DNA from 2 places in the Bacillus jepli genome. Region 2 is predicted to be linked to the other one. Evidence: a T-box and tRNA genes for the amino acid it is inferred to sense, from the RefSeq annotation. Region 2 holds a T-box; the other holds one or more tRNA genes.

Region 1 (14,647 bases), 1.6 Mb from region 2:
GTGGTCAAAAGACACGCCTAGCCCTTTGTAAATTATTACTTTCCAAGCCTGATTTATTGATTCTGGACGAGCCGACAAACCACCTCGATATCAGCACGCTTACCTGGCTTGAACAATATCTCCAAGGCTATCCAGGAGCGCTCTTAATCGTATCCCATGACCGTTACTTCCTTGATAAAGTAGTCAACCAGGTCTATGAAATTTCAAGACACACAAGCACGAAATATGTCGGAAACTACAGCAACTATTTAAAATTAAAGGCTGAAAACTATGAACTTGATTTGAAAAGATATGAAAAACAACAGGAAGAAGTCGAAAAACTAAAAGACTTCATCGCGAAAAACCTAGTCAGAGCTTCAACAACGAAACGCGCTCAAAGTAGACGAAAACAGCTTGATCGAATGGAGCTTATGGACAGACCATCGGGTGATGAAAAATCTGCTTCCTTCCGTTTCGAAATTGAAAGACAAAGTGGAAATGATGTGTTAAGTGCAAAAGACATCTCTGTTTCCTATGAAAAAGACAAGCCTATTATCAAAAATATCAATTTCAATATTTATCGTGAAGATAGTATTGCGTTAGTGGGACCTAACGGGATCGGGAAATCGACCCTGCTAAAAGCCGTTATCGATAAGCTTGAGCATGTCGATGGAACGATTCGTTTCGGTTCACATGTAACGATTGGCTACTATGACCAACAACAAGCAGACCTCACCTCAAATAAACGGGTGTTAAACGAATTATGGGATGAATATCCGCTTAAACCTGAAAAAGAAATCCGTACAGTTCTTGGAAATTTCCTATTTTCAGGGGATGATGTGTTAAAAACCGTGTCTACACTAAGTGGTGGCGAAAAAGCGAGACTCGCTCTTGCAAAGCTGATGATGGAAAAGTCGAACTTCCTTATTCTTGACGAGCCAACAAACCATCTTGATCTTGATAGTAAGGAAGTACTTGAAAATGCGCTAATTGATTATCCTGGGACCATCCTTTTTGTCTCTCATGACCGATACTTTATTAACCGGATTGCAACGAAGGTTTTTGAGTTATCGCCAGAAGGACTCACAGAGTACCTCGGTGATTATGACTATTACCTTGAAAAAAAATTCGAAATGGAAGAATTGGCGAAACTTGAAACGCAAGAGAAAAAAGCGGATAAACGAGAAGTGGTTCAAGAAAAAACGTCCTATGAACAAGAAAAGGAATTAAAGAAGCTAGAACGCCAACGTAAGCGGAGAATTGAAGAAATTGAATTGGAGATATCCTCTCTTGAAGAAAAAACGGAAGAAAATGAACAGCTTCTTTGTGATCCTGAAGTTTACCAAAATCATGAGGAAGTTCAACGCATTAATGAAGAGAACGAGATAATCTCAGCTAAGCTTGAAGCCCTAATGGAAGAATGGGAATCCCTTCACGAAATAAGTGGTTAGACCTTTTCACCTATCTGCAAAAAATAAGTTATCCCCATCTAAACGAAGAGTTTGGATGGGGATTTTTTAATTCTTTTTCCACAATAATCAAGTTATACACCGACTTATCCACATTATTCACATCCATCAACAGGGTTATCCACATAAAATGTCCACAATTGCATATTAGTTATTTCAGTGTATTTTTCTAGTTTTCCACATAACCTGTGAGTTTGTGGATAATTTATCAACAAAAAATCCTCTTATCTAAAGAGGACTTTTTGACTACTTTTCAATATCTAACCCAGGATTTGCATTTAATGCATATGATGAACGTTTCCCTTTTTCATACAAGACACTGCCAACTGCCGCAATCATTGCCGCATTGTCTGTACAAAGCGAAAGTGGCGGAATAATGAGCTTCACTTCTGGCTTTTCCAAAAATGCTTCCTCTAAAGCTGCTCGCAATCCTTTGTTTGCCGCAACTCCCCCAGCTAATAAAACTTGTTTAACTTGATACTGTTTCGCTGCCTTTACTGTTTTTGTCACTAATACATCAATGACACTTTCCTGGAAGCTTGCTGCTAGATTCTTTGGATCAATCTTTTCCCCACGCTGCTCCGCATTGTGGAGAGCATTTATGACAGCTGATTTTAACCCACTAAAACTAAAATCGTATGAATCCTCTTCTAGCCATGCTCTTGGTAAATCAATCGTCGCTGTTCCCTCATGCGCAAGACGATCAATATGAGGCCCACCTGGATAAGGAAGACTAAGTGTTCTTGCCACCTTATCATACGCCTCTCCAGCAGCATCATCCCTTGTTTCCCCGATGACCTTAAAGGATGCATGCTCCTCCATATATACAAGCTCCGTATGTCCACCAGACACAACCAACGCTAATAATGGAAACTCGAGCTCCTCCACTAAGCGGTTTGCGTAAATATGACCCGCAATATGATGAACTCCTAGAAGGGGAATATCGTGGGCAAATGCTACTGCTTTTGCCGCATTAACCCCTATTAGTAAAGCACCTACTAAGCCAGGTCCTTCTGTTACAGCAATTCCATCAATATCCTCAAAAGCCACATCAGCCTGCTTCAACGCTTCTTCAATCACAAGTGTGATCGCCTCAACATGATGTCTTGATGCTATTTCTGGCACAACCCCACCGAAGCGTTTATGGCTTTCAATTTGAGATGCTACCACATTTGATAAAATTTCCCGCCCGTTTTTGACAATCGAAACAGCCGTTTCATCACAGCTTGTTTCAATTCCCATAATTAATTGATTATCACTCATTTAAATTCACCCACATTACTAGTGCATCTTCATTATTGTCCGTATAGTAATTTTTTCGAATTCCACCAGGCTTAAAGCCTAGCTTTTTATAGAGATTTTGGGCAATATGATTGGACACTCTCACCTCAAGCGTCATCGAAACTGCCTGATGCTGCATCGCTAAAAGCTTAGCCTGCATTAATAATGCTTCCCCAAGCTTTTTTCCACGATATTCTGGCAGCACTGCAATATTGGTAATATGACATTCATCTAAAATAAGCCACATCCCACAATACCCAATAACTTGGCCGTTATCAGTCATCACAATATACTTGGCAAACTGATTATGAACTAATTCATTATAAAATGCTTCTCTCTTCCAAGGGACGGTAAATGCTGATGTCTCAACCTTCATGACATCATCAATATCATTTAACGTCATGAAACGAAACAGTATCTGTTGATTAATGGTATCTTCCATGCTTACCCCTGCCTCTTCCCTAACCAATTCGCCTCGGCTTCAGCTAAGCGAATATAATTTGGCACAAATGTATGAACATCCACTGGCTCTTTCTTCAACCCTAACTCTGCTAACTCACTTGGTCTTGGGTTCCAATCCGTGTATGGTGCAACATATGCAAGTTGACCTAAATCTGTTTCCATCTGTTCCTTGTGGATAACCAAATCATTGCCAATAAAAAGAACCGGTGTTTCTTTCTTTTTAAGCTCCTCAAGCCAATCTGATAATAAAATAATTTTATCTTCTTCCACACAAGTCAGCGTCTTGCCTTCATATTGATAAAGACCTGTATATACTTGGCCCCTTCTTGCATCAAATAGAGGAGAAATAAAGCCATTAAAATACCTGCCGTTGGCTGCTACCACTTCTAAACTTGATACTCCTACCAACGGAATTCGTAAGGACCATGCCAATGTTTTGGCAATTGTGACTCCAATTCTCACCCCTGTGTATGAACCAGGTCCCATCGCCACTACAACTTTATCGAGCTCCTTAGGCTTTATGTCACATTCCTTCATTAACTGTTCAATAGTTGGCATTACCCGGACAGAATGGTTTTTTGGTAGATTTGTAATGACCTCGCCAATCACTTTTTCTTCATCAATAATCGCGACTCCTAATACATAATTGGACGTATCTATTGCTAAAACCTTCATTCGCCAAATAACTCCTCACATAAAAGTTGATACCTTTCCCCGATTGGTATCACCGTAATCTTACGCTTTGTATCTCCTTGATGTTCAATTCTGATGGTGATCCGATCCTTTGGGAGCCGATCTTCGATAAGATGTGCCCACTCAACAACAGTCACACCATCACCCTCAAAATATTCATCAAATCCGAGATCCTCATCACTATGTTCTAAACGATACACATCCATATGATACAAAGGAACTCTCCCATGGTATTCCTTAATAATTGTAAACGTCGGACTATTCACCGTTCTCGTAATTCCAAGTCCTTTTGCCAAGCCTTTTGTAAAAGTAGTCTTCCCTGCACCTAAATCACCTTCAAGCGTTATGACATCACCAGGTCCAAGCTTCTCAGCCAGGCTATCTGAAAAATTCTCCGTCGCTTCGGCTGTATTCGATATAAACTCATATTTCTCCATATATTCCACCTTATTTAGTAAAATGATTATACCCCTTCATCTCAAGCTTTTGTAATTCCCCGTCTCGCTTTAAAAATACAGCTGGACCACCTTCAGAAACAGTCCCTATTTTCGAAAGAATATAATCATGTTCACTTGCCTTTTTCTGTAGTATGTCCCAATCAGAAGGAGCCATTGTTCCAACTAGTTCAAAGTCCTCTCCACCGTATAATGCATATTCTAGAGCACGATCTTTATACTTCGTTAGTATGGCTTCACTGAATGGGATCTGATCTTCATCTATTTGTAAAATAACACCGCTTGCCTTTGCAATCTCATTTGCTTCACTAGCCAAACCATCACTTATATCATTTAAAGAGACTCGTTCAAAGGTTGATAAGAGTCTTCCAATCTCAACTCGCGGTGACGGATATTGATGCTTACGGATTAGCGTTTCCTCAAGGTCAGAAAAAGAATGATCGTTTCCGCTATGTAATAATACGTCCAACCCAGCAGCTGAGTCACCAATCGTTCCGGTCACAAAAACGATATCTCCTGGCTTTGCTTGACTTCGTAAAAAGTGCTTTCCAGTCTCTACCTCACCAAGAACCGTAACGGTTATCACTAAGTTTTCAGCAATCGAAACAGTGTCACCACCAATTAAATCCATCGCATACTTATCTGCTAGCATTGCCATCCCTTCGTAAATCGATAACAAATCCGATTCATTCCGATCTTTCGGAATGGCAATAGACACTAAATAATAGGTAGGGATTCCACCCATTGCTGCAATATCACTAATATTGACAGCCAATGCCTTATATCCAATTTGGTAAGGATTCATTGTGTGAGAATTAAAATGAACACCCTCTACCATTGTATCCATACATATGATTTGTTCCATATGTGGAGTTGGTCGAAAAAGGGCAGCATCATCCCCAATCCCTGCCACTAAGCCAGATTGAGATACACGCTTCGGTTTGATTTGTTCAATAAAGTGAAATTCATCCTGCAAAGCCATCTACGGTCACTCCCAATATGTATGTCAATAAATATGTGAATACGGTAGTGAAAAAAAGCCCTAGGACATCGCCTAAGGACCTTTATACAATATTATTAGTTTACCGTATTTCAATCAAATCAGCAAAAAAAGATGTAAAATAACTGAGTTTTGGGTGTGGTGGAGTCATATAAGGTGTATGAAGGACTTTTGGATGTGGTGATGGTTGCGTTGGGTCTTCATTTTGTTGATGAAGGACTTTTCGGTAGGGCGCTGGCCGCGTTCGGGACTTCATCGCTGCCATGAAGGACTTTCAGCGTGGGATCTGGCTGCGTTCGGGTCTTCATTAGCTTGATGAAGGACTTTCCGCGCGGGCACTGGCTACGTTCGGGACTTCATAAGCTTGATGAAGACCTTTTTGGTGATGTAATTGGTGCGTTCGGGTCTTCATTAGCTCATGAAGACCTTTTCGGAGTCGGGCTCAATGCTTCCTTTCCCCTTCATAAGCTCGATGAAGAGGTTTTGAGTCGAATTCATCGCTTCTTTTCCCCTGCATAACTCCGATGAAGAGGGTTTGAGTGGAGCATTTCCACCAATTTCCCCTTCATTTTATTTAAAAAATACTCTTTGAATATCCATCTATATTTACGGTTTCTTCTTGTTGACTCTTACTAAATAAATATTATTCCCATTAAAAGAAAAAACCACAACATTTAATGTTGTGGCAGATACTAATTTTATTCCATCAAAATAAAAAACGAAACCTAAAGTTTCGTGTGTTAGTAAAATATGGCGGTCCCGACCGGGATCGAACCGGCGATCTCCTGCGTGACAGGCAGGCATGTTAACCGCTACACCACGGGACCAATTGGTTGCGGGGGCAGGATTTGAACCTACGACCTTCGGGTTATGAGCCCGACGAGCTACCAGACTGCTCCACCCCGCGATAATAAAAATATATACAGTTTTTGTCATGCGCATGTTTTGCACAAGACTGTCCCTTCCTCTGCTAGCTAACGCTAGAAGCTAAGTCCGTCAGGACAACTCGCAGTTTTTTCGATGATGCAACGCTCGTTGCTCCACCCCGCGATAATAAAATTGTAAGCCTAGCGACGTCCTACTCTCACAGGGACAAAGTCCCAACTACCATCGGCGCTGAAGAGCTTAACTTCCGTGTTCGGTATGGGAACGGGTGTGACCTCTTCGCTATCGCCACTAGACTATGTTGAAGGATTCATTCCCTCAAAACTAGATAACGCTCCAACATTCATCATTTTGGTTAAGTCCTCGATCGATTAGTATCAGTCAGCTGCACATGTCACCATGCTTCCACCTCTGACCTATCAACCTCGTCATCTTCGAGGGATCTTACTAGTTTAACACTATGGGAAATCTCATCTTGAGGGGGGCTTCATGCTTAGATGCTTTCAGCACTTATCCCTTCCACACATAGCTACCCAGCTATGCCCTTGGCAGGACAACTGGTACACCAGCGGTGTGTCCATCCCGGTCCTCTCGTACTAAGGACAGCTCCTCTCAAATTTCCTACGCCCACGACGGATAGGGACCGAACTGTCTCACGACGTTCTGAACCCAGCTCGCGTACCGCTTTAATGGGCGAACAGCCCAACCCTTGGGACCGACTACAGCCCCAGGATGCGATGAGCCGACATCGAGGTGCCAAACCTCCCCGTCGATGTGGACTCTTGGGGGAGATAAGCCTGTTATCCCCGGGGTAGCTTTTATCCGTTGAGCGATGGCCCTTCCATGCGGAACCACCGGATCACTAAGCCCGACTTTCGTCCCTGCTCGACTTGTAGGTCTCGCAGTCAAGCTCCCTTGTGCCTTTACACTCTACGAATGATTTCCAACCATTCTGAGGGAACCTTTGGGCGCCTCCGTTACTCTTTAGGAGGCGACCGCCCCAGTCAAACTGCCCACCTGACACTGTCTCCAAGGCCGATAAGGCCTTCGGGTTAGAATTTCAATACAGCCAGGGTAGTATCCCACCGACGCCTCCACCGAAGCTGGCGCTCCGGCTTCCAAGGCTCCTACCTATCCTGTACAAGCTGTACCAAAATTCAATATCAGGTTGCAGTAAAGCTCCACGGGGTCTTTCCGTCCTGTCGCGGGTAACCTGCATCTTCACAGGTACTATAATTTCACCGAGTCTCTCGTTGAGACAGTGCCCAGATCGTTACACCTTTCGTGCGGGTCAGAACTTACCTGACAAGGAATTTCGCTACCTTAGGACCGTTATAGTTACGGCCGCCGTTTACTGGGGCTTCGATTCAGAGCTTCGCTTACGCTAACCCCTCCTCTTAACCTTCCAGCACCGGGCAGGTGTCAGCCCCTATACTTCGCCTTGCGGCTTCGCAGAGACCTGTGTTTTTGCTAAACAGTCGCCTGGGCCTATTCACTGCGGCTTTTCAGGGCTATTCACCCTAAAAAGCACCCCTTCTCCCGAAGTTACGGGGTCATTTTGCCGAGTTCCTTAACGAGAGTTCTCTCGATCACCTTAGGATTCTCTCCTCGCCTACCTGTGTCGGTTTGCGGTACGGGCACCTTCTACCTCGCTAGAAGCTTTTCTTGGCAGTGTGGAATCAGGAACTTCGGTACTTTATTTCCCTCGCCATCACAGCTCAACCTTACGGTAAGCGGATTTGCCTACTTACCAGTCTAACTGCTTGGACGCGCATATCCAACAGCGCGCTTACCCTATCCTCCTGCGTCCCTCCATTGCTCAAACGGTAATGAGGTGGTACAGGAATTTCAACCTGTTGTCCATCGCCTACGCTTTTCAGCCTCGGCTTAGGTCCCGACTAACCCTGAGCGGACGAGCCTTCCTCAGGAAACCTTAGGCATTCGGTGGAGGGGATTCTCACCCCTCTTTCGCTACTCATACCGGCATTCTCACTTCTAAGCGCTCCACCAGTCCTCTCGGTCTGACTTCGCTGCACTTAGAACGCTCTCCTACCATTGTTCGTAAGAACAATCCACAGCTTCGGTGATACGTTTAGCCCCGGTACATTTTCGGCGCAGAGTCACTCGACCAGTGAGCTATTACGCACTCTTTAAATGGTGGCTGCTTCTAAGCCAACATCCTGGTTGTCTAAGCAACTCCACATCCTTTTCCACTTAACGTATACTTTGGGACCTTAGCTGGTGGTCTGGGCTGTTTCCCTCTTGACTACGGATCTTATCACTCGCAGTCTGACTCCCGAGAATCAAGTCTTTGGCATTCGGAGTTTGACTGAATTCGGTAACCCGATGAGGGCCCCTAGTCCAATCAGTGCTCTACCTCCAAGACTCTAACTCGAGGCTAGCCCTAAAGCTATTTCGGAGAGAACCAGCTATCTCCAAGTTCGATTGGAATTTCTCCGCTACCCACACCTCATCCCCGCACTTTTCAACGTGCGTGGGTTCGGGCCTCCATTCAGTGTTACCTGAACTTCACCCTGGACATGGGTAGATCACCTGGTTTCGGGTCTACGACCACGTACTATCTCGCCCTATTCAGACTCGCTTTCGCTGCGGCTCCGTCTCTTCAACTTAACCTTGCACGGGATCGTAACTCGCCGGTTCATTCTACAAAAGGCACGCCATCACACATAAATGTGCTTTGACTACTTGTAGGCACACGGTTTCAGGTTCTCTTTCACTCCCCTCCCGGGGTGCTTTTCACCTTTCCCTCACGGTACTGGTTCACTATCGGTCACTAGGGAGTATTTAGCCTTGGGAGATGGTCCTCCCAGCTTCCGACGGGATTTCACGTGTCCCGCCGTACTCAGGATCCACTCAAGAGAGAACGAAGTTTCAACTACAGGGTTGTTACCTTCTCTGACGGACCTTTCCAGGTCACTTCGTCTACTTCGCTCTTTTGTAACTCCGTATAGAGTGTCCTACAACCCCAAGAGGCAAGCCTCTTGGTTTGGGCTATCTTCCGTTTCGCTCGCCGCTACTCAGGAAATCGCGTTTGCTTTCTCTTCCTCCGGGTACTAAGATGTTTCAGTTCCCCGGGTCTACCTTCTCTCACCCTATGTATTCAGGTAAGGATACTGCCCCATTACGAGCAGTGGGTTTCCCCATTCGGAAATCTTCGGATCAATGCTTACTTACAGCTCCCCGAAGCATATCGGTGTTAGTACCGTCCTTCATCGGCTCCTAGTGCCAAGGCATCCACCGTGCGCCCTTCATAACTTAACCTAAGTTAATTAATTATAAAAGAACTTTTACTACTTCAATGAATGTTTTGTTACGTTATCTAGTTTTCAAGGAACAAAATAACTGATTTCAATCAAATAAGATTTCATCAGTGAGATTGGTGGAGCCTAGCGGGATCGAACCGCTGACCTCCTGCGTGCAAAGCAGGCGCTCTCCCAGCTGAGCTAAGGCCCCGTAAGATATTTAATTGAATGGTGGGCCTAAATGGACTCGAACCATCGACCTCACGCTTATCAGGCGTGCGCTCTAACCAGCTGAGCTATAGGCCCATTCAAGTATTTAATTCAAGAACAATCAGTTCTCTCAAAACTAAACATAATACAAAGCGTCTTTTTATGAAGTTCGTAGAACTTCAGTTTCCTTAGAAAGGAGGTGATCCAGCCGCACCTTCCGATACGGCTACCTTGTTACGACTTCACCCCAATCATCTGTCCCACCTTAGGCGGCTGGCTCCTTACGGTTACCCCACCGACTTCGGGTGTTACAAACTCTCGTGGTGTGACGGGCGGTGTGTACAAGGCCCGGGAACGTATTCACCGCGGCATGCTGATCCGCGATTACTAGCGATTCCGGCTTCATGCAGGCGAGTTGCAGCCTGCAATCCGAACTGAGAATGGTTTTATGGGATTGGCTTAACCTCGCGGTTTTGCTGCCCTTTGTACCATCCATTGTAGCACGTGTGTAGCCCAGGTCATAAGGGGCATGATGATTTGACGTCATCCCCACCTTCCTCCGGTTTGTCACCGGCAGTCACCTTAGAGTGCCCAACTTAATGCTGGCAACTAAGATCAAGGGTTGCGCTCGTTGCGGGACTTAACCCAACATCTCACGACACGAGCTGACGACAACCATGCACCACCTGTCACTCTGTCCCCGAAGGGAAAATCCTATCTCTAGGAGTGTCAGAGGATGTCAAGACCTGGTAAGGTTCTTCGCGTTGCTTCGAATTAAACCACATGCTCCACCGCTTGTGCGGGCCCCCGTCAATTCCTTTGAGTTTCAGTCTTGCGACCGTACTCCCCAGGCGGAGTGCTTAATGCGTTTGCTGCAGCACTAAAGGGCGGAAACCCTCTAACACTTAGCACTCATCGTTTACGGCGTGGACTACCAGGGTATCTAATCCTGTTCGCTCCCCACGCTTTCGCGCCTCAGCGTCAGTTACAGACCAGAGAGCCGCCTTCGCCACTGGTGTTCCTCCACATCTCTACGCATTTCACCGCTACACGTGGAATTCCGCTCTCCTCTTCTGCACTCAAGTCCCCCAGTTTCCAATGACCCTCCACGGTTGAGCCGTGGGCTTTCACATCAGACTTAAAGGACCGCCTGCGCGCGCTTTACGCCCAATAATTCCGGATAACGCTTGCCACCTACGTATTACCGCGGCTGCTGGCACGTAGTTAGCCGTGGCTTTCTGGTTAGGTACCGTCAAGGTACCGCCCTATTCGAACGATACTTGTTCTTCCCTAACAACAGAGCTTTACGATCCGAAGACCTTCTTCGCTCACGCGGCGTTGCTCCGTCAGACTTTCGTCCATTGCGGAAGATTCCCTACTGCTGCCTCCCGTAGGAGTCTGGGCCGTGTCTCAGTCCCAGTGTGGCCGATCACCCTCTCAGGTCGGCTACGCATCGTTGCCTTGGTGAGCCGTTACCTCACCAACTAGCTAATGCGCCGCGGGCCCATCTGTAAGTGATAGCTAAAAGCCATCTTTTAATATGAGACCATGTGGTCTCATATGTTATCCGGTATTAGCTCCGGTTTCCCGAAGTTATCCCAGTCTTACAGGCAGGTTGCCCACGTGTTACTCACCCGTCCGCCGCTAACCTTTGGGAGCAAGCTCCCTCAGGTTCGCTCGACTTGCATGTATTAGGCACGCCGCCAGCGTTCATCCTGAGCCAGGATCAAACTCTCCAATAAGAGTATTGATTGCTCAATAAGTTTTGTTACTTAGAATTAACGTTGACGCTTGTATTATGTTTAGTTTTCAAAGAACTAATTTGGAGCGGGTGATGAGAATCGAACTCACGACATCAGCTTGGAAGGCTGAGGTTTTACCATTAAACTACACCCGCAAATATTAAATTTCGTCTGGTCGGGAAGACAGGATTCGAACCTGCGACCCCTTGGTCCCAAACCAAGTGCTCTACCAAGCTGAGCTACTTCCCGATATAATATGGCGCGCCCGAAAGGAGTCGAACCCATAGCCTTCTGATCCGTAGTCAGACGCTCTATCCAATTGAGCTACGGGCGCATATTAAAACGTGATTGGAAATCAGCGACTTTTCTATAATAGCACCTCACAAACTTAATTGCAAGTACTTTTTTAAAAAAGTTTTTTGGTGCGGTCGAGAAGACTCGAACTTCCACGGGATCAACTCCCACTAGGCCCTCAACCTAGCGCGTCTGCCATTCCGCCACGACCGCTAATAAATCAAGTACAGTGCGGGTGAAGGGACTCGAACCCCCACGTCAAAGACACTAGATCCTAAGTCTAGCGCGTCTGCCAATTCCGCCACACCCGCATATACAATTAAAATGGTGAGCCATGAAGGACTCGAACCTTCGACCCTCTGATTAAAAGTCAGATGCTCTACCGACTGAGCTAATGGCTCGTAAGAAAATGGCTGGGCTAGCAGGATTCGAACCTACGAATGACGGAGTCAAAGTCCGTTGCCTTACCGCTTGGCTATAGCCCATTGAGTTAACTTCACGAATATCTTCATCGAATATGCTACATGAGCTTCTCCGCAAGAGGATATTCTGAAAAATTTCAGCAGGAAATTTTGCGGAATATCGTCGACATCCCCAGCTATCCTTTGAAATCTTATATAATAAAGCAGTTGCAAGTTTATACAGTTTTCATGGTGGAGGATGACGGGATCGAACCGCCGACCCCCTGCTTGTAAGGCAGGTGCTCTCCCAGCTGAGCTAATCCTCCATTTATAGAGATAGAAATGGGAGGTAGGAATTTTGAATCCTACATCCCATGATTGTATGACCCGTACGGGATTCGAACCCGTGTTACCGCCGTGAAAGGGCGGTGTCTTAACCGCTTGACCAACGGGCCATTTTAAACTGGCGGAGAAGGAGGGATTTGAACCCTCGCGCCGCTTACGCGACCTACACCCTTAGCAGGGGCGCCTCTTCAGCCACTTGAGTACTTCTCCATTGGCTCCGCAGGTAGGATTCGAACCTACGACCGATCGGTTAACAGCCGATAGCTCTACCACTGAGCTACTGCGGAATAATGTAGCGACATTATTTATTATAAAAACAGACCTGCTTGTTGTCAAGAGCATCTATTATTTATCTATATTGTTTGCCTGTCCGTTTTTGCGGCGACTTATATAATTTATCACAGGAATAAACACGAGTCAATATTTTTTTGCTTCAATTAATTTCCCTGCACATTTTCCACAAACATATCGACTTGTATCGATTCTTCGTTTTCTTACATATCCTAACCCACAGCTGTTACAGGTATACAAATATTGTTTTGAAGTTTTTCTTTTTTTTACGGATTCTAATGGTTTACAAAATCTTGGTGCATCGACTGCTTTTAAGAGATTTCGAAAGTCACGATCGCGGTGCTGGTATCCCTTGCCTTCAAGATGTAAATGGTAATGACAAAGTTCGTGTTTAATGATTCCCACCAACTCATCGATTCCGCGCTCTTGATAGTATTTAGGATTTAATTCGATATTGTGGGATTTCAATAAATACCTTCCGCCAGTTGTTTGCAAACGATTGTTGAATATGGCTTTATGAAGGAATGGTTTTCCAAAGAACTCAAGGGAAATTTCTTCCACAATTTTTTGCAACTCAAACTGTTCCATTTTCTTCTTCCTCTCCATCCTTTTCGAACAGGACGTACTGTGTGTGCATACACTATATATACTCAAACGTTTAATTTGGCAACTGTATCACTATAGTATCATTCTTTTTGTATTATTGAGGATAAAAGTTATTTACGAGGAGGTCTAGGCTATGCCTACTTGGTTTCAGAATCAAATAAAACGTGCCTTTTACGAAAAAAATCGATACCAAATTAAAGTGTTGAATCAATGCTGGTATTTTTATAGAAAAAAACACTGCTCTTAAAAGCAGTGTTTTCGTTCTTAGCTTTGTGGCGGCAGCATTGTTAATGCGACTCTGCCCTTTTTCACATCGACATCGTCAATCCAGACGGTTACAACGTCGCCAACTGAAACAACGTCAAGTGGGTGTTTTACGAAGTTTTTACTTAGTTTAGAGATATGAACTAAGCCATCCTGCTTAACCCCGATATCTACAAAAGCTCCAAAATCTACAACATTACGGACAGTACCTTCGAGCTCCATTCCTTTTGCAAGGTCTTCAAGCTTAAGGATGTCTTTTTTTAGTAATGGCTTTGACAACTCATCACGAGGGTCGCGTTCTGGGCTGACTAAAGCTTCAGTAATGTCGTGAATGGTAATTTCACCGATTCCTAATTCTGCAGCTATTTCTTCTGGGACAATGGACGAAATGGCTTCTTTTAATTTTTCCGTTCCTAAGTCATTGCTTGTTAGACCGAATTTCCCAAGTAGTTTTTTAACCTCTTTATAGTTCTCTGGGTGTATCCCTGTGCGATCTAATGGCTCGTTTCCATCGATAATACGGAGGAATCCAATACATTGCTCATAGGTTTTTGCACCTAGACGTGGAATACCCTTTAATTCACTTCTATTCTTAAATTTACCTTGCTCCTCACGCTTTTTAACGATATTGTTAGCAACCGCTTTTGAGAGACCTGCTACATATTGAAGCAAGGATGGAGATGCTGTATTAACATTTACACCAACCTTGTTAACAACTGTTTCAACAACAAATGTTAGCTGTTCATTTAGCTTTTTCTGGGAGACGTCATGTTGGTATTGCCCGACGCCTACTGACTTCGGATCGATTTTCACAAGTTCAGCTAATGGGTCCTGAAGTCTTCTTGCAATCGATACAGCGCTTCTTTCTTCAACATGTAAATCAGGGAATTCTTCACGTGCAATCTCAGATGCAGAATACACACTCGCTCCCGCTTCATTTACGATGATATAAAAGATTTCTTGATTCACTTCTTTTAGAACATCCGCAACAAAGCTTTCCGTTTCTC
Region 2 (14,647 bases):
ATTCTTCCATTAATGATGATGCGATTCACTCATATTCTTCTTGAAGCCTTTCACATCTTGCTGTAATAGTAGATCTTTTGAATAAATGTCACCATCATTATTTTCTAGCCACTCTTTTGCAGCTGATTCAGACGAAAATGCAATCAACCCATAACTCATTGGTGTTTCTATTTCGGCTGACTGCACAAAAACTGCTGTGTCGAGTTCAATCCATTCTTTTGAATGATGATCATGCACATATCCTATTTCTATTTTGTCTTGATTTTCTTGAATATAAGTAATCATGCAACCAATATCATCAAATTTATTTGGTGTTCCATCTTTATCAATTGTTTGAGCAGAAGCTTGTTCATCTTGAATTCCCATATTACAGGTTGAACAGGAATCAACATTAATTTGAATTTCAGCGGGTTCCAAATTATCATTTCCACATGCTCCAAGTATAAAAATCGATAGAATTGCGACAAGTACCTTAGATTTCATTGTTGCTCCTCCTTGTTTTCCATAGGATTAAACCACTACCTGAAACAAAAAATACTAATAAAGAAATTTGAAATGAATCGTAGTGTGACTTTTTATCTTCACTGATTTTACTCGAACCTATTTCTGTATTACCTAACGATATGGGTACCGTTTTCGTTAGTGGATGTTCATCAACAATATAATGACTTGTCGGTATTGGTGTGAATTGTTCAATTCGATTCCACAAATATACAGAAGGACTTTGGAAGAATATCTGTAACAGTGGTTCATCGGCAGTCATATTGAAGAAAATATCCCCGCTTTTATAAGGAAAATCAATAAATAAGTCACCGTTCAAGTTAATTAAACGTTGGTCGTCCCAATAATTTCCATACCCATCTTTAGTAAATGAATTGGTGTTTTCCGGTCTTGATATTACTTGTTTTGTATTTTTTAAAAAATTATTAAATGTAATAACATTATCAGTAGTATCCTTTGCAAGATCAAAGCCAATGTCATTTTGGATAACAGCATTGAATTCTACGGTATTTCGCTTTGCATTTTCAAAATAAATACCTTTAAAATTCTCTTTCATCACATTTGCTTTTATTACCGAATCAAACGTGTCAAAGATAAACATTCCAGCACCATCAATTGTTGTGTTTGAATGTAAAAAATTTCCTGTAATATATAATTCATCACTTTGCATGATCATTAAACCATTATGGCTATTTTTGATTTCATTTTTTGCAATTGTTACAGTTTTTGAGTCCATGGTGTGAACGCCATATCTAGCATATTCAATGAGATTATTGCTGACTTCACAATAATCTGAGAAAGAAACATAGACACCATCCTGTAGATTATGAAAATAGTTACCACTAACTTTTGTATAGGGGGCATCTACTAAATAGACACCAAATCCTTTATGAGTCTTTTCACCGGCACGACTCGTGATAGTATTATTTTCAATCACGTTTCCATAGCCGTCCTTAATGTAAACACCATGAAACACGTTTTTTATTATATTATTGAGTACTTGAGTATGGTTTGCTTTTATATAGATTCCGGCATTTTGAGAACCTCCGCCTTCTATCTGGAGGTTTTCTATTACGACATTTTCCGCTTCAATTGTTATTGGATATCCGCTCGAAGGTCCCTTTATAATGGCTCCAGATTTACCTCGAAGTGAGATAGAATTACGAATTACAAACTCACCTTCATAGGTTCCTTCTTCAAGAATAATGGTATCTCCCGATTGTGAATACCGGATAGCCTCCTCAAGTTCGCTTGAAGAAGTAACTGATACTCCATCAGCAAAAATATTTTTTTGTCCCAATAACAATAAGAAGAGGAGAAAGAATAGCACTTTTCTCCTCATATTCATGATCACCTCGTTTATTAAGGAATTCACTCTGCGCTATAGGATACCAAATTAATGTCCGCCAACGGCACTTCCGTCATCTGTTCCATCTTCAGTCACCTTTAAGTAAGCAACCGCACCTTTTGTAGCGTGGTTAAATTGGTGAGTGACAATTGAAAAGGTTCCTTCTTTCACAACTGTGAATTCTACAACTGCACCTCCACTTGCAGGAAGCATAACTGTTTGTAGACCTTCCATATGATTGTATGGGTTACCGTCGATATACACATCATCAAATATTGTACCTACTACGTGGAATGAACTTACTTCATTTGGACCAACATTATTTACATAAAGTCTTACACGGTCGCCAACTTTAGCAAGTAGTGGTGTTTCTTTTAATGAGAAAGTATCGCCATTTGTATTCAAGTCTCCTTCTTTAAGAGCTTTTGTTGAGAAAACAACTTGGCTAGGTACTCCGTTTGTCATGTCATCTAAATCATTGTATTTATACCATTCGTTTTGGATGATGAGGTATTCTCTATCAATCTCATTATCTGTTGGATAACCATTTTTCGGTTTTACAATAATCGTTCCATGCATCCCATTTGCGATATGTGAAAGAACTGGTGAGGTTCCACAGTGATACATGAAAACTCCTGGTTTATTAGCAGGGTAAGAAAATGATCCTGACTCATCAGGCATGACATCAATAAAGTCTTTTGAAGGTGATGCATGCACCGCATGGAAGTCCATACTATGTGGAATCGCTGGATCCATGTTTTTTAGAGTAAAGTTAATAGTGTCACCTTCATTTACTACTACGACAGGTCCGGGTGCTTCACCATTAAAGGTCCAAGCCTTATACATATAACCTTTGTCAATTTCAATGTCCGTAATCTGTGCAGTCATTTCGACGTTTACAACATTTTCAGAAACTCTTTCAATTTTTAATGGAGTAGGTTCTTGGTTTAGGTCTTTGTGTGGGGCGATAATATCTACGGCTTTTGTTTCTGGAGCAGTTGTTTGAGCCTCCACCTTTTTTTCTAATGCCACGTCTTGCTTTCCACAACCAGATAAAACAATTGAAGTTCCAACCAAAGATGCGAGTAACCATTTCACTTTCTTGTTCATAACTTTTACCCCCTTGAACTTGGTTATTATTTTTAGTAATTGATTGCTTTCTACACCTTTATCATATTCAGAGAGTGGACCCCCAAGAGTGATATAAATCACGAATTTGATGGTTATCTGTGTACAGTTTGTGAAATGGTGAACATATAAACAACTTTCCAATAGTGGTAAGGGTTTAAACGCTCTCAAAATATGATTTTTAGTCAATAATCCTTCACAATTTGGGGCTGTTTTCACATAGTACTGGTCATCTTATTTTTAGAAGAAAAGTGAGTTAATCTGAAAAATAAACCTTCCATGTTTAGGAAAGAATAAAGTGGGTATAATGTTGGGGGAAAAGCCCAATTTTTCCTATTTTACTTGCAGTTCTTTCGCAAATTCTATACAATACTGAGTATAATTAAAAATTAATGAAGCGTTGAAAAGGAGTAGTAATGTTCTATACACGTTTTAGAGAGTTGACGGGTGGTGCAAGTCAATCGTTGATGAACATGAACTCGCCTTAGAGCAATAAGCATGAAGAGTATACTAGTGCTTATCGTATGGTCCGCGTTAAGGATAAATGAAGTGAGTGCACAGTTTGTCACTAATGTGGGTGGTACCGCGGGAAGAATACATATCCTCTCGTCCCTTTTTGGGATTAGAGGTTTTTTGTTTTTTAGAGGTTTTTTAGGATTATTTAAGGAGGAAGTCTTATGAGTTTTAATCACCAAAAGATTGAAAAAAAATGGCAGCAGCATTGGGAACAGAACAAAACATTTAAGACAACTGAAGACAAAGGTAAGCGTAAATTTTATGCGCTAGACATGTTTCCATATCCATCTGGTGCTGGACTACATGTAGGTCACCCAGAAGGTTATACTGCTACTGATATTTTAGCAAGAATGAAGAGAATGCAGGGGTACAATGTTCTACACCCAATGGGTTGGGATGCATTCGGGTTACCTGCTGAACAATATGCATTAGATACCGGTAATGACCCTGCTGAATTCACCGAAAAAAATATCAATACCTTCCGTCGTCAAATTAAAGAACTCGGATTTTCATATGATTGGGATCGTGAAATTAACACAACAGATCCTAACTATTATAAATGGACTCAATGGATTTTCACTAAGCTTTATGAAAAAGGATTAGCATATGTTGATGAAATTCCTGTTAACTGGTGTCCAGCATTAGGAACAGTACTTGCTAATGAAGAAGTCATCGATGGAAAAAGTGAACGTGGAGGCCATCCTGTAGAAAGACGTCCAATGAGACAATGGGTGTTAAGAATTACAGCATATGCAGAGCGTTTACTAGAAGACTTAGAAGAACTAGACTGGCCCGAAAGCTTAAAAGAAATGCAGCGCAACTGGATTGGTCGTTCTGAGGGAGCACATGTAACTTTCAACATTGATGGACATGATGAAACATTTACTGTTTTCACAACTCGTCCGGATACTCTATTTGGTGCTACTTACGCAGTACTTGCTCCTGAGCACCCATTTGTGGATAAGATTACTACACCTGAACAAAAAGAAGCAGTTACTGCTTATATAAATAAAATTAAGAGTAAGAGTGATCTTGAGCGTACTGATTTAGCAAAAGACAAAACGGGCGTATTCACAGGTGCATATGCCATCAACCCTGTAAACCAAGAAAAAATGCCAATCTGGATTGCGGATTATGTCCTAATGAGTTATGGAACAGGTGCAATCATGGCGGTTCCTGCCCATGATGAGCGTGACTATGAATTTGCTGTGAAATTTGAATTGCCGATTAAAGAAGTAGTAGCTGGTGGAGATGTTACTAAAGAAGCATATACTGGCGACGGTGAACATGTAAATTCAGATTTTCTTAATGGTTTAAATAAAGAAGAAGCCATTACTAAAATGATTTCATGGCTAGAGGAAAACAAGATTGGTAAGAAGGAAATTACCTACAAGCTACGCGATTGGTTATTTAGCCGCCAACGTTATTGGGGTGAACCAATTCCAATCATTCAATGGGAAGATGGAACAATGACAACTGTTCCAGAGGAAGAACTTCCACTTATGCTTCCAAAAACGAAGGAAATCAAACCTTCTGGAACAGGTGAATCACCACTAGCGAATATTACCGAATGGGTAAATGTGGTTGATGAGAAGACCGGCAAAAAAGGCCGACGCGAAACGAACACCATGCCACAATGGGCAGGTAGCTGCTGGTACTATTTACGTTATATTGATCCACATAATGAAGAAGCTCTAGCAGATCCGGAAAAATTAAAAGAATGGTTACCAGTTGATATTTACATCGGTGGAGCCGAGCATGCAGTGCTACACTTGCTATATGCAAGATTCTGGCACAAAGTTCTTTATGATATTGGCGTTGTTTCAACGAAAGAACCATTCCAAAAGCTTTTCAACCAAGGGATGATTCTTGGTGAAGGTAACGAAAAAATGAGTAAGTCAAAAGGAAATGTTGTAAATCCTGATGATATTATTGAATCACACGGTGCTGATACGCTTCGTTTGTATGAAATGTTCATGGGACCATTAGATGCTTCAATCGCTTGGTCAACAAACGGACTTGATGGTTCTCGACGATTCCTAGATCGAATTTGGCGTTTATTCGTTGATGACAATGGAAGCATATCATCAAAAGTAAAAGCTGACTCAAATGATACTTCACTTGAACGTGTGTATCACCAAACAGTGAAGAAGGTAACAGAGGATTACGAAGCATTACACTTTAATACTGCGATTTCACAATTAATGGTTTTCATTAATGAAGCATACAAAGCATCTGAATTACCGAAGCCATTTATTGAAGGATTTGTAAAACTTCTTTCTCCAGTTGCTCCACATCTTGCCGAAGAGCTTTGGGAGAAGTTAGGTAATACAGGCTCAATTGCTTATGAATCATGGCCAGCATTTGATGAAGCAAAATTAGTGGAAGCTGAAATTGAGATTGTTATTCAAGTGAATGGAAAAGTAAAAGCGAAGCTTCATGTTCCAGCGGATGCTTCTAAAGAAGTACTTGAGCAAATTGCGATGGGTGCAGACCCAATCAAAGAACAAATTGAAGGCAAAACAGTCCGTAAGGTAATTGCGGTACCTGGAAAGCTTGTGAATATTGTAGCGAATTAAAAATAAAGCCCTCCATGTGGAGGGCTTTATTTTTGTAACAGGATGCCTGAGGTTTCATCCGGATACGCTTATTCAACCATTTCGGATTGTAGATAATGATAAATCAATTTTGTTGTGTTTTCGATTGAGTCCTTATGTGTGCGCTCAAATGCGTGAGAAGAGTCAATTCCAGGACCGATTAATCCGTGGATAATATCATGTCCGGAACGAATCGCTGCAGAAGCATCAGATCCATAGTAAGGATAGATGTCTAGCTTATAGCCAATCTCATGTTTTTCAGCAAGCTGGACTAGCTTTTTACGGAATGCGTAGTGATATGGACCACTTGCATCTTTCACACAAATGGAAACTGTATATTCATCTGTTGATTGACCATCACCCATTGCACCCATATCCACAGCTAAATATTCAACAGTTTCAGGGGTGATATTAGAATTTCCGCCATATCCAATTTCCTCGTTATTTGAAATTAAAAAATGGGTTGTATATGGAAGTTCAATGTTTTCAGCCTTGATTTGTTTAATCAGTTGCAGCAGAATGCCAACACTTGCTTTATCATCTAAGTGACGAGATTTGATATAACCTTTAGGTGTAACCTCAAATCGTGGGTCAAAGGAAACAAAGTCCCCAACCTCAATACCAAGTGCTCGAACCTCATCTGCACTTTTTACTTTTTCATCAATACGGACTTCCATATTATCTTGATTACGCTCAGCCTTTCCAGCATCTTTATAGACATGTACGGATTGCTGATGCATCAGGATTGTACCCGTATAGAATTTTCCTGTGGAAGTCTCAATGCGGCAATATTCACCTTCGATGGAGTTATATTTAAAACCACCGATGAGATCAAGCTTTAATCGACCGCTTGGTTTGATTTCCTTTACGATAGCTCCTAATGTGTCAACATGGGCAGTGAGCATACGATGTTTTTGTGTATCCTTTCCAGGAAGTGTAGCGATGAGACCGCCTTTGCGATTTCTGTATGTATCCACATTTGCTTCTGTTAGAAGTTTTTCAACAAAAGTTATCACTTCATTGGTGTTCCCAGATGGACTTGGAATCGAAACAAGTTCCTTTATGAATTGAATTGTTTCATCAGTATTTGGATAAGTCAACTTAATTTCCCCCTATAATCAAATGCGCCTTGGCGTATTTGCGCCCGATTTTTTTAGGCCCACACGAGGTGGGTCACAAAGACGTTGCCACAGGACGTGGCGTTTTTAGTCTTTGATCCTTTGATCGAAAAATTTCCTTTGAAAAATCGTGGCATCCGCCGGAGGCTCTAACTTTATTCAGCTTTATTAAACCCCTACAAAATTCTTATTACATTCTCACACATAATTAAATTTTGGGACTTTTGCTGAATAAAGTTCAGCTAGTTTCATCATACTCTTTTTTATATCCAAATTCTAGTTTGACAAAACGTGGAAAATTGTATTCTTTATTTCCACTTTGATATAATGGTCGAGACGATTTTTGAAAGGATGGGACCTATGATTGAAGAAATCACAACAGAAGAACTAAAACAAAAGCTTGAGAATGGTGAAAAATTAGAGCTAGTCGATGTCCGAGAGGATGAAGAAGTAGCAGAGGGTATGATTCCGGGTGCTAAGCATATAAAAATGGGGGAAATTCCAGAAAACCTAGGGTATTTTGATAAGGACACAGAATACATTATCATTTGCCGCTCAGGTGGAAGAAGCTTCAACGTCTGTGCCTATCTAGATGACCAAGGCTACAAAGTCCGAAACATGGTAGGTGGCATGATGAATTGGACTGGTGAAATTAAACGATAAAACAGGTTCTGATACATATCTAGCGTGGATTCTACTGTGAATTCACGCTTTTGTTTTGGTGGAAAATAAACAAAACAATAATATTGTATTTAAAAGTAATAAAAATTTATTGAAAAACAATAAAACCTCCATTAAAATCAAATTAATTACTATTTTTTAAAGGAGGAAAATATGACGCTTTTTTTAATGGTCGGTATATTGTTAATCATTTTAGTGGGGATAAATCGTAATAAACTGGTAAATAGTAATAGTCTTAATAATCGTCTAGTAAAAAAACTATCAAGTTATGAGTGGTTCCAAAACCCTTGGCTTAGTGGGTTATTTTTATTTGTGTTAAATGCATTTCTATTTGGTTCAACTTTACTAATCCTTTTTTTACTGGGTTTTTTAACAATTCCTTATCTTCATTTATTGATTATGTTTGGGGCTGTCCTTGTAAGCTTAGTAGTCTGGATTATTTTACTAAATGCTTGGACTGGTGATAAGAAGGGACGGATTTTAAGAGGATTTATCGGAAGTAGCTTTTATTTGCTACTAACGATTGTTTTTACCTATTTGATTGTAACACTTGAACCAGAATTCCCAGGAGACGATACATTCATGGCATTTATCGGTCTTGTTATGGCTATTACAGTAGCGTTGGTAGCTTTCGTAACCTGCTTTTTATTTACAGGGGTGTTTGAAAGAAAGGAAGTGCATTAATTTTTCATTATATGCAACCTTTCACTTCCTTTTGCGACTATACCTAAAAAGGGGGTCGACAATTTGAAATATATAAAAGGGCTACTTGTCCTACTGTTGCTTTTTCTGATTTTTATTAGCCTTTTCCCACGACAAGCATCTGCATGTGATTGTGCTCGGTCGGAATCCGTAAATGAGGAATTAAATAGAAAAACAGCGGTTTTTTCTGGAAAAGTGATTGGCCTTAGTGATAAAAATGAATCTTCCTACAACCAATCAAGTGCCGACCCAATAAAAGTGTTATTTGAGGTTAAGGAAAGTTGGAAAGGTATTCATACATCCCAGATTATCGTAAGCACGGCAAGATCTGGTGCGAGCTGTGGATATGAATTTGAATTAAATAAGGAATATCTTGTTTATTCTTATGGGGATAAAGAACAATTAGAAACAGGATTTTGTGAGAGAACGGAATTATTATCTGCAGCGGGTGAGGATATAGGTATACTTGGCAAAGGGAAGGTTCCAACTGAAAAAGTTAATTTGCAAGGAGAGCTAGGAAAATCAAATCTGGTATTATATCTTTCCATAATCGGAATCTTACTCATTGTGGCGTTCACAATCCTTAAAAAACTAAAAAAACCTAGATTATAAGCTTAAGAATCTAAAACTCTGTCAATACTAGTTGTGGAGGTGGAGTTTATGGCATTAAAGGTTAAGGTTTTTGATGAAGAACATGAAGAGGATTTAGAGCACAAGATGAATCGTTTCTTTGAAAAAGTGGATGAACAAGATATTGTTGAGGTTAAATTTCAAGTTGGGGTTTCCTGTGACCAAGAGGATGACCAAATTTTTTGTTTTTCAGCAATGATCATATATAGAGCCTAACCCACTAGTTGCTAATGAGTTAGGCTCTATTTTAGTTTCGTAAGGCAGTTGCTTGTTTTCCTGCATTTTCACCGGCTAATCTCCCTGTCACAAGGGCAGATGTAATATTATAACCGCCTGTATATCCGTGAATATCAAGGATTTCCCCACAGAAAAAGAGTCCGGTCATTAATTTGGATTCCATTTCCTTTGGATGAATCTCTTTTATTGAAACCCCACCACCTGTTACAAATGCTTTTTCAATTGGCAGCGTTCCGTTGACCGTGAACTGAAATTGTTTGCAATCTTTCGCAAACGCACGAATACGGTCATGCGATAAATTTGCATATGTTACGAGAGGGTCAATTTCATTTTTCTCCAGCAAAAATAGTAGGTATCTTTCTGGTAAAAAGCCTTTTAAGATATTTTTTAAAGATTTCTTTGGATCTTCTTTTGCTTGTTTTAAAATCTGCTGAAAGATCTGCTCCTCGTTTAATGATGGAAGTGCATCAATACTCACGACTACACGATCTACATTAAACTTCTTCATCGTTTTTACAACAAACTGACTACAGCGTAAAACGGCTGGTCCCGAAATTCCAAAGTGAGTAAACAGCATGTCCATTTGATGGGTGATGACTGTTTTTCCTTTAGGGTTTAGGACACTAACAGCAACATCCCGTAGAGCTAAACCTTGTAACGTTTTGTTTTTGATGAATTCCTCGTCAGATGTAACCGGAACTTCAGTTGGGAAAAGGTCTGTTATCGTATGACCGGCTGCTTGGGCCCAAGCATAGCCGTCTCCAGTCGAACCTGTTTGTGGCACCGATTTACCTCCGACAGCGACAACGATACAGCCAGCCTCTATATATTCACCATTTTTTAAATGAACACCGTCTACACGTCCATCTTTATATTCAATCTTAGCAACAGGTGTGTTTGTTTCGATATGGACATCTAATGACTGAAGCCTAGTTAGCAAAGCATCAACAACAGATTGTGCTTTATTGGTTGTTGGAAACATTCTGCCATGGTCTTCTTCTTTAAGCTGAATGCCTAATTTTTCAAAGAAAGCGATAATATCTTCGTTATTAAAAACAGAAAATGCACTATATAAAAACCGACCATTTCCTGGAATGTGCTTAATGATTTCATCGATTGGAAGACGGTTTGTGACATTACAGCGTCCACCACCTGAAATCGCAAGCTTTCTTCCAAGCTTATTCCCTTTATCTAAAAGAAGTACCTTCGCCCCTTGCTCACCGGCGGCAATCGCAGCCATTAACCCAGAAGGTCCTCCTCCAATTACAACAACATCATACTGCAAATTTAAACACTCCTTAATCTAAAAATCGCTTCCGAACCTTTGGAGAAGGAAGCATACAGCTTTCCTGCTTTCCAAACCATTTATAACGATTATTGGCAATTATATGATAAAATATGTCCCTGATGGGGGCCGGTATCAATTTAAATATATACAAAAAGCGGTATGCACCACCTAGATTAAGACAGACTCTTAATGCCGCACTCGATTTTGTATAATACTGATCACCTTCAATTAATACAAAACTATTAATATCCTCAGGAATTCCATGTTTTTTCAATAATGACTTTCCTGCTTCACTTTGAAGAGAAGCAAAATGGTACATTTGTTTCGAATCTCTTTTCAGGATAAATTGCACACTGCTATTGCAAAAATTACAGACTCCATCAAATAAGATAATATGATTCATGGCTTTCCACACTCCCATATTTTCTTATCTACATCATATCATGGGAACAGTCCTTAGAATAACGTTGAATTTCAAATTCAATAAGTCTAAACTATACATGAAAAAGCGAAAGAATCCAATATGTCATGAAACTGACAAATAAATGTAGGTTATTAATTTTTATAAATATGATAAACTTGATTAGTTAGTCTTCAAAAATAGAGATTGGGGATTTAATATGGCAGATTCTAATTCAAAATTACTGCGTGGGACGTTAGTCTTAACCCTTGCTACATATATTTCTCGAGTACTTGGAATGATTTATGTATTTCCATTCGTTTATTTAGTTGGAGATATTGGTTCTGCTCTTTATTCCTATGGATATGCTCAATATACCATCTTTTTATTTATCTCAACAGCCGGAATTCCAGCTGCTGTTTCTAAATTTGTTTCAAAATATAATTCCCTTGGCGATTATCATACTGGAATGAGGATGTATAAATCCGGACTTATCGTGATGGGGCTTACCGGTCTATTAGGTTTTACAATTTTAAACTTACTTGCACCCATTCTTGCACCCATTGTTCTTGGTGGAGAAGATGCAAAAAATACAGTTGAAGATGTTACGTATGTCATTCGAATGGTCAGCTTTGCACTACTTGTCGTTCCGATTATGAGTATTCAAAGAGGCTTTTTCCAGGGACACCAATCAATGGGACCAACAGCTGTTTCACAGGTTGTGGAGCAAATTGTTCGAATTCTTTTCGTCCTGTCTGCAACCTTTATTGTGATGCAGGTAATGGCTGGTGAAAGGGTATTCGCAGTTGGATTAGCTACATTTGGTGCGTTTATCGGGGCACTGGGTGGGTTGGCAGTCCTCATTTGGTATTGGTTTAAGCGAAAACCATATTTAGATGAAATGCTCGCAAAAAGTAGGCGACAAACGGATATGACAACAAAGGAAATGTTTAAGGAGCTTTTCTCTTACGCAGGACCTTTTGTCCTTGTCGGACTATCAATACCGCTTTATCAATACGTTGACCAACTAACCTTTAACAGGACAATGATAGAAAATGGTTTTGACAAAGATGTATCAGAGGGATTATTCTCATATGTCACATTTATGGTTCCAAAATTAGTCATGATTCCCGTTTCTTTGGCAACAGCGTTTAGTTTGACACTTGTTCCAACGATTACAAATTCATTTACTTCAGGAGATTTTAAACTACTTAGAAGCCAAATTGATAAGACATTTCAAATTTGTGTTTTGTTGGTTTTACCGGCAGTTGTTGGTTTATCAGTACTAGCGTACCCAACCTTCAATGCGTTATTTGAAATGAATGAGGCTGGTGGCAGAATTTTAAGATGGTATGCACCTGTTGCGATTCTATTTTCATTTTATTCGATATCAGCTGCTATTTTACAAGGAATTAATAAGCAAAAATTTGCAGTTGTAAGTTTGTTCATGGGGCTTATTCTAAAAATAAGTTTTAATAGTTTGTTTATTACCTGGTTTGGCGAGATAGGTTCAATACTTGCAACAGCTTTAGGTTACACGGTTGCAATTGCGTATTGCTTCTGGATGATTTCAAGACATGCGGGGTATAGCTATTCATTGTTTATAAGAAGAACGCTTTTAATGGCCATTTTTGCGACAGTGATGGCTTTGACGATACTGTTGATTGAATGGTTACTATCATTTATTGTCGAATACGAAAATGGGAGATTACAGTCGGTCTTTGTGCTATTAGTAGGTGTAGGTGTAGGTGCTGTTGTGTACCTATATTTAGCATATCGTTCACGCCTATTAGAGGTCTTAATTGGCAACCGAATTTCATTTTTATCAAGAAATAAGAAAAAGGCTGTGCAGTGAGTGCCAGCCTTTTTTTAAAGATACTTATACTTCGTGTGTGTGTGATTAGGTGTTCCCGGGTGTTAGAAGGTTCTCTTTATGTGTTAGCCTTGGAACGTACCAAAGCCGAGACGGCGCTCAATTCGGTCTACACGACGGTCTAGACGATCAATCTGATTTTGTAGTCTTTGCATTTGGCGCTCTAGACGGTCGAGACGAAGGTTTACGTTTCCGCTGCCTCCACCTGGGAATCCAGGAGTTCCTGGGAAGAAACCCTGAGGTTGTTGACGATAATCATAATCATAATAATACATAGTGGTCTCGCTCCTTTTTCTTTTTAAAACTACAGTAACAGTGTATGTTAATAGGGCGTTTGTGCAATAAATAAAACGCCTAATCTAATAAAGATAGGTATTCGTACAGGTAAAGGAGGTTATTGCATTGCGAATTGATAAATTACTTGCAAATCGAGGTTTTGGAAGTCGAAAAGAGGTAAAAGGCTTATTAAAATCAGGAACCGTTCAAATAAATGGCATTCCGGTTAAAGATTCTAGTAAGCATGTAAAAGTCGAATCAGATATAGTCACTGTTCATGGAGAAGTGATTGAATACAAGGAATTTATCTATTTAATGTTAAATAAGCCTCAAGGTGTCATTTCCGCAACAGAGGATCATCTTCATGATACAGTCTTAGATTTGTTAGAAATGGAAGATGCGGTCTATAAGCCTTTTCCAGTTGGAAGGTTGGACAAAGATACGGAAGGGTTGCTGCTTTTAACAAATGATGGGCAGCTTGCACATCAATTGCTTTCCCCAAAAAAACATGTTCCGAAAACGTATGTAGCCATCATTGAGGGGGAGGTAGCAGAAGAGGATGTGGAGGCTTTTCGAAATGGCGTGGTCCTTGATGATGGATATGAAACGATGCCAGCAGTCCTCACGATCATAAGCAGCGGATTACGTTCTGAGATTGAAGTTGTAATCGAGGAAGGAAAATTTCATCAAGTAAAACGAATGTTTGAAGCAGTTGGAAAACGTGTCGTCTATTTGAAAAGAACGAAGATGGGGCCATTACCACTAGATGAAACACTTGAGCTCGGTGAATACCGAGAACTCACAGAAGAAGAGGTTACACTATTAAAAACGTATACGAAAAAGTAACAAGGGGCTGTCTAAAAAGTCCCAAAAATAGTAAAGCAGCGAGAGAAAAATGTTATGTTTTTCTCTCGCTGCTTTTTTGATGGATTTTGATTATTGAAAGTAGCCAGGCGGATGCCTGCTACTTTCAATAGATTGTGTGCTAATGCCACAATCCCAAACTCGACATGAACCTTATCGAGCCCCCGCAGAGAAAATCTGCGGAACGACCGATTGCCCTTGATGTGACCGAACACACTTTCTACCTCAATTTTACGTTGAGAATAGATAGTTGCTTTCTCCTCACATTCAAGGGCTGTTTTTGCCTTTGCTTTCATTTCTTCAAATATTGTGTTCCAATGAACCTGGCGATTACCTTTTGCTTTTGTACATTGTTGTCTTAATGGGCAATCTGTACAATCTTCGCATTCATATATTTTGTAACTTTGTTCATAACCCGATGAGTTCTTTTTTGTTAGATACTTTTTAAACAAAACCTTTCGGTTATTCGGGCAAATGAACATGTCATC

Evidence for each region. A T-box is a leader RNA that pairs with one kind of tRNA and senses whether it is charged. The one in region 2 lies ahead of leuS (leucine--tRNA ligase), so its partner is inferred to be a tRNA-Leu.
Region 1: it has a tRNA-Leu gene. The T-box ahead of leuS (leucine--tRNA ligase) is inferred to sense a tRNA for this amino acid. The anticodon was not compared.

Annotation. Positions count from the first base shown of each region.
Region 1 is NZ_JBDFMO010000001.1:754,725-769,371, forward strand. It holds gene ABC371_RS03775 (ABC transporter ATP-binding protein) at 1-1,430, shown strand, start outside; gene tsaD (tRNA (adenosine(37)-N6)-threonylcarbamoyltransferase complex transferase subunit TsaD) at 1,695-2,711, opposite strand; gene rimI (ribosomal protein S18-alanine N-acetyltransferase) at 2,704-3,171, opposite strand; gene tsaB (tRNA (adenosine(37)-N6)-threonylcarbamoyltransferase complex dimerization subunit type 1 TsaB) at 3,174-3,866, opposite strand; gene tsaE (tRNA (adenosine(37)-N6)-threonylcarbamoyltransferase complex ATPase subunit type 1 TsaE) at 3,863-4,321, opposite strand; gene thiL (thiamine-phosphate kinase) at 4,332-5,321, opposite strand; gene ABC371_RS03805 (hypothetical protein) at 5,619-5,858, shown strand; tRNA gene ABC371_RS03810 (tRNA-Asp) at 6,091-6,166, opposite strand; tRNA gene ABC371_RS03815 (tRNA-Met) at 6,170-6,246, opposite strand; rRNA gene rrf (5S ribosomal RNA) at 6,405-6,520, opposite strand; rRNA gene ABC371_RS03825 (23S ribosomal RNA) at 6,576-9,506, opposite strand; tRNA gene ABC371_RS03830 (tRNA-Ala) at 9,623-9,698, opposite strand; tRNA gene ABC371_RS03835 (tRNA-Ile) at 9,717-9,793, opposite strand; rRNA gene ABC371_RS03840 (16S ribosomal RNA) at 9,890-11,439, opposite strand; tRNA gene ABC371_RS03845 (tRNA-Gly) at 11,521-11,594, opposite strand; tRNA gene ABC371_RS03850 (tRNA-Pro) at 11,612-11,688, opposite strand; tRNA gene ABC371_RS03855 (tRNA-Arg) at 11,697-11,773, opposite strand; tRNA gene ABC371_RS03860 (tRNA-Leu) at 11,860-11,946, opposite strand; tRNA gene ABC371_RS03865 (tRNA-Leu) at 11,964-12,044, opposite strand; tRNA gene ABC371_RS03870 (tRNA-Lys) at 12,059-12,134, opposite strand; tRNA gene ABC371_RS03875 (tRNA-Gln) at 12,144-12,218, opposite strand; tRNA gene ABC371_RS03880 (tRNA-Val) at 12,385-12,460, opposite strand; tRNA gene ABC371_RS03885 (tRNA-Glu) at 12,518-12,589, opposite strand; tRNA gene ABC371_RS03890 (tRNA-Ser) at 12,599-12,689, opposite strand; tRNA gene ABC371_RS03895 (tRNA-Asn) at 12,692-12,766, opposite strand; gene ABC371_RS03900 (SprT family protein) at 12,897-13,358, opposite strand; gene cmpA (cortex morphogenetic protein CmpA) at 13,510-13,623, shown strand; gene ABC371_RS03910 (Tex family protein) at 13,641-14,647, opposite strand, start outside.
Region 2 is NZ_JBDFMO010000001.1:2,341,523-2,356,169, forward strand. It holds gene ABC371_RS12045 (nitrous oxide reductase accessory protein NosL) at 10-483, opposite strand; gene ABC371_RS12050 (right-handed parallel beta-helix repeat-containing protein) at 473-1,843, opposite strand; gene ABC371_RS12055 (multicopper oxidase domain-containing protein) at 1,898-2,959, opposite strand; T-box leader at 3,369-3,594, shown strand; gene leuS (leucine--tRNA ligase) at 3,655-6,072, shown strand; gene ABC371_RS12065 (M42 family metallopeptidase) at 6,141-7,190, opposite strand; gene ABC371_RS12070 (rhodanese-like domain-containing protein) at 7,569-7,871, shown strand; gene ABC371_RS12075 (hypothetical protein) at 8,043-8,573, shown strand; gene ABC371_RS12080 (hypothetical protein) at 8,637-9,203, shown strand; gene ABC371_RS12085 (sporulation protein Cse60) at 9,252-9,437, shown strand; gene ABC371_RS12090 (BaiN/RdsA family NAD(P)/FAD-dependent oxidoreductase) at 9,469-10,743, opposite strand; gene ABC371_RS12095 (thiol-disulfide oxidoreductase DCC family protein) at 10,757-11,149, opposite strand; gene ABC371_RS12100 (putative polysaccharide biosynthesis protein) at 11,367-13,001, shown strand; gene ABC371_RS12105 (hypothetical protein) at 13,085-13,294, opposite strand; gene ABC371_RS12110 (pseudouridine synthase) at 13,422-14,141, shown strand; gene ABC371_RS12115 (IS1182 family transposase) at 14,153-14,647, opposite strand, start outside.